Regions from separate parts of the Paraclostridium tenue genome, predicted to be linked through region 1. Evidence: riboswitches for the same ligand, from Rfam matches in the RefSeq annotation. Region 1 holds a riboswitch; the other holds the start of a gene.
What was found. A riboswitch is a leader RNA that binds a small molecule or an ion and turns the genes downstream of it on or off. The one in region 1 is predicted to bind cyclic di-GMP.
Positions count from the first base shown of each region.

Region 2: another riboswitch for cyclic di-GMP. It lies ahead of ABFX13_RS04680 (flagellar basal body protein); the one in region 1 lies ahead of ABFX13_RS09700 (hypothetical protein).

Region 1 covers NZ_BAAACP010000011.1:39,026-41,442, forward strand. The annotation lists gene ABFX13_RS09690 (N-acetylmuramoyl-L-alanine amidase family protein) at 1-127, opposite strand, end outside; gene ABFX13_RS09695 (hypothetical protein) at 316-891, opposite strand; cyclic di-GMP riboswitch class I at 1,040-1,126, shown strand; gene ABFX13_RS09700 (hypothetical protein) at 1,354-1,590, shown strand; gene ABFX13_RS09705 (HD domain-containing protein) at 1,951-2,417, opposite strand, start outside.
Region 2 covers NZ_BAAACP010000004.1:96,534-98,950, forward strand. The annotation lists gene ABFX13_RS04675 (CDP-glycerol glycerophosphotransferase family protein) at 1-66, shown strand, start outside; cyclic di-GMP riboswitch class I at 368-454, shown strand; gene ABFX13_RS04680 (flagellar basal body protein) at 818-1,144, shown strand; gene flgC (flagellar basal body rod protein FlgC) at 1,149-1,553, shown strand; gene fliE (flagellar hook-basal body complex protein FliE) at 1,568-1,879, shown strand; gene fliF (flagellar basal-body MS-ring/collar protein FliF) at 1,903-2,417, shown strand, end outside.

The DNA of each region.
Region 1 (2,417 bases):
TTGATTTCTCAAGGATTTCTTTTAATATTAGTCCTATTTTTAAGACTATATCACTTTCTTTAGTGTTATTTTTGCCAAGAGCTCCAGAGTCTTTGCCACCATGACCAAAGTCTAAGTAGAATTTCATAGGTTACCTCCTTTATTTTGTTTACTATATGGTATCAGAGGTTTCTTATTTAATATATCAAAGTACTTTAAGAATGATTTAAAAAGTTATACAATCATTTCCTAAATCTTAAGACTTGTTGTTTTAATATAAAAAACTGTACAAAAATGGTGTTTTTTATTTCTTGTACAGTTTAGATAGTAAATATATTATTTTAGAAAATTAACTAAAAAATCAGTTTTAATCCAATACAAAATTCCAGTGAAAATTAAATAAAACATACCTTCTATGGGAAAATATCTTAGTTTTATTTCTTTAATTCCAGATTTAATTTTCTTTACTAAATCATTGTAAAAATCAATATCCTTTATATCTTTAAAATCTAAACTTATACTCATTAAACTATCAATAAATATAGTTTTATAAAACTCTGGTAAATATATTTCATCTTCTCTTATTTCATATTTTATATTTTTTATCTTTAAATATTCCTCAATAATATTTATTACATCCGTTTTTTTAACATTATGTATTGAGTATATGTGTTTATTTTTTCTATATCCCCAAATAAATATTAATAAAAATACTATACTAAATATTATTATGCTACTAATACCTGTGTATCCTAGTTTATATCCTTCTATTAAATCTGAAAATGGACTATATGTTATAAATATAAACATTATTACTTGAGCATATCTAGGGTTAAACATTATTTTTACTCCACTTAATAAAATTACACTACATATAAGTAATGTTATTATCATTAAATTAAATTGTAACATTTTTTCCTCCTTTATAATATTCTGTCTTTTATATAACTAGTCCCTAAAGTAAAATTTAAAATGATATTGTTGTTTTTAGAATAACATAAAAATTCTGTAAATTAAAGGCTTTTTATGTAAATGTTTTCCTTATATAATTTAATTAACAATTTGAAAAATCCAAACTTTAAGAAATTAAAGGACAGAAAACTATAGGGGGTAAGTAGGAGACTATAATTACTAGTAAGTTACCAAAGGGGGACTATTTTATGGATTTAAAGAAAAAAGCAAGTAGAAGTATAGCTATAGCATTAGTTGGAGTATCTGTTATAACGCCTACTATAAATACAGTGAATACTGTGAATAATATGGAAATATTATAAGTAGGAAGTAGATGAGAATATGTTCACATATAAAACTTATGGAATATTTCTTATTACATTTGGTATTTTTCATATAATTAAATATTTATTATTAAACGATATGAAACCAAATTACATTTCTAGAATGTTTAATATAACTTCAATGGAAGACTATATAAAAACCCAAAACAACATAGTTTGTATGATTAGTATATTGTTAATATTTTCAGGAGTATTTTTTATTATAAAAGATAAGTTAACACCATTAGAAACTTTAATTCCATATATTGTTTTTATAATTCCATATATATACATATGGATAAAGAAGTACTATATAAAAATAAAAAATAAGGCTTAACTTAAGCCTTATTTTTTATTTTTGCCAAATTAATCATAGTATTTAACATTTTATATTTCACTCCAAAATAAACACATCTTAATCCATTTTTTACTTTTTTGTATTTAATTAACTGGTCTTAAAAATCATATGACAAGTGGTTAGATATGCAGATAAACATTATTACTTAACTAATTGTATTGCTAATAAAAATGTTTATATAGATTATAAACTAACTTAAATGGAGTGAATTTAGAATAGTATGTTATATGTTATTGCATATAGCTAGTAAAAATGACCTTAAAATTCATTTAGATAAATTTTAAGGTCATTAACTTTATTCTAAATATGTAAGTTTCTAAATTGAAATACTAAGACTAGTTATTTCAATTTGTAATTAAGATATTCATAAGCATCTTTTAACCATGGATGAATTACCTTAATTTCATTTTGTAATAAATAATCAATATAGTAAAGAGCTGAATGCTCTAAAGATTTATCCAAATTATATAATAACCCTTCTAAATAGGGTGGATTTCCACTTTGGTCCCATTTTACCTTATCTGAGACAAATAATAATAAATCTAGCTTAGAAGGCTCTTTTTTTAATGTAGTATGACATTCAATCGCTGATAAAATTGAAGTATCATTAATTTTAAAAATCTCTTGTGCAATTACTTTTGAGATTTTTTGATGTATGATTAAAGGTAGTTTTCTTTCCTCATCACAAATTTCAATTCCTAAAATATTTGCAACTTCTATTCTTTTATTATTTGGAATTACTGCACTTATATCATGGAGAAGCCCAGATATTTCTGCTAACTCTGGGTTAATAGAATATCTACATG
Region 2 (2,417 bases), on a different contig from region 1:
GATGGAAGTTGTGGCAAAAAAGTTCATAATTTTATAAAAGAAGATATTATTGAGAATTATTTCTAATATATATTGTATACAAATTTTAATGTATTTAAAATTTGTATATAATAAAAATTAAATAATTAAAATTAAATTATGCAAAATAAAATTTAATAAAAGATATAAATGTTTAATTATAAAACTATTTATTAAAGTATTAAAAAAAATCATATCACTTTAAAGTAAATTTTAATATAATTTGATATCTTAAAATTAATTTTAAAACAATATTGAAAATTACCATTTGTTGGAAAAATTAGAATTTAAAGTAAATGCTTGAATTAAGTCGAATTATAGTATAAAATAGAAATATAAGTCGAATAATGATATTCAAAGGCAAATCTAGAGAAATCTAGTGACGCAAAACTATAGGGGCTAATGTTTATATAAACTACGCCAGCCAGCTGCCAAAGAGTTAATAAACTTTTTGTTATCATTGATAAAATGAAAATCGTGAATTATGGATAATTATATAATTTACAAATAAAATCAAAAAATATGTATAAATGTATATAAGCATTTATTGGATTTTTTAATATACCTTAAGATGATTTTATAAGTATACAAAAACATTTAAATATTTAATCTTAGATTATTAGATATATTAGAACTAGAAAATATTTATTTGATTTTGACTTATACATTAAGTAGGTATATTTTATTTTCTGATTTTAATTTTAATTTATATAATACGATTAGCAATCATTGATATATTATAAAAGTGATTAAACTACTCTTTAAGAGTAGTTTTTTTTATTCTAAAAAGGAGGTAATAATGGAAACATATAGTTTAATCAAGATGGGGTTAGATGCAACAGAACTTAGAAGTAGAGTCATTGCTAACAATATTGCAAATATTAATACTCCAAATTATAAGAGAAAGTATGTAAACTTTGAAGAAACATTGAAAGACTCTATAAATAAAAAACCAAAAATAGAAGTCAAAACAGATGAAAACACAAAGATGAGAGTAGATGGCAACAATGTTGATTTAGAGAACGAGAAAGTTAATCAAGCAGCTGCAAGCCTTGAATACAATGCACTTATAACTTTAACTAATATAAAATTAGGAATGGCTAGAAGTGTCATAACAGGGAGGTAATTAGATGAGTATTTTTGGAGGAATGCGAATTAGTCAAAGTGCTTTATCAGCAGAGCGTTTAAGGATGGATATAGTTTCATCTAATATTGCCAATATGAAGACTACTAGAACTAAAGAAGGTGGAGCTTATAGACGTAAAGTTCCTGTGTTTGAGGAAAATTACGACAAAAAGTTAGGAATGCTTGGAGTAAAAGCAGTCTCTATAGAAAAAGATAAGTCGCCACTTAGAAAACTATATGAACCCAATCATCCCGATGCAGATAAACAAGGCTATGTAGAATACCCTAATGTAGATATATTAGTGGAAATGGCAGATTTAATGACTGCTTCAAGGGCTTATGAGTCTAATATAGATACATTAAACGCACAAAAAAATATGATATCTAAAGCATTAGAAATAGGTAGATAAAAAGGAGTGGATTTATGACTGGAATAGGTGCTATAAGCGGAGTAAACAACATCTTAACAAATAATGATTTGTTAAAAGCTACAAAAAGTAAAGGTGTAGAAAAAGAAAGTAACTTTTCTAATGTAATAAAGGATGCATTAGATAAAGTTAATGACAAGCAAGTAGATGCAAATAAGAAAGTTGAGAGCCTTTTAAAAGGAGGCGATGTTTCTATGCATGATGTAATGATATCTGCTCAAGAAGCTCAGATGTCAATGCAATTAATGATTGAAGTTAGAAATAAGGTATATGAAGCTTATCAAGAGCTAAATAGAGTTCAATTATAACTTTATAGCAAGGAGAATTTTAGATGAATATAAAGGAATTACCACAAAAAGTAAAAGATTTTGTGTTGGTTAAAAAAGAACAGTTTGGTACCTTATCTAAAAAGAAAAAAATAGCAATAGTAGTTGCGATTATATCTTTAATTCTAGCAATAGTATTTGGGATAAGTTATTCAAGAGCAAACAAGTATGGAGTTTTATTTTCAGGACTAGAATCTAGTGATGCAGCAGCGGTAACTAAAGAACTTGAATCGAAAAAAGTGGATACCAAGATAGAAGGAAATAGTATATTAGTTCCTAAAAAAGATGTAGATAAATTGAGAATGGAATTGTCTTCTAATGTATCAAATGGTTCAAAAGGATTTGAAATAATGGATGAGGGTTCATCATTTGGTATGACAGATGAAGAGTTCCAAATAAAAAAACAACGTATGCTTCAAGGGGAGATTGAAAAAACTATAAAAGTTTTTCCACAAGTAGAAAGTGCTAGAGTACATATAACTGAAGGAGAAAAATCAGTTTTTGCAAATGAAACAGTACC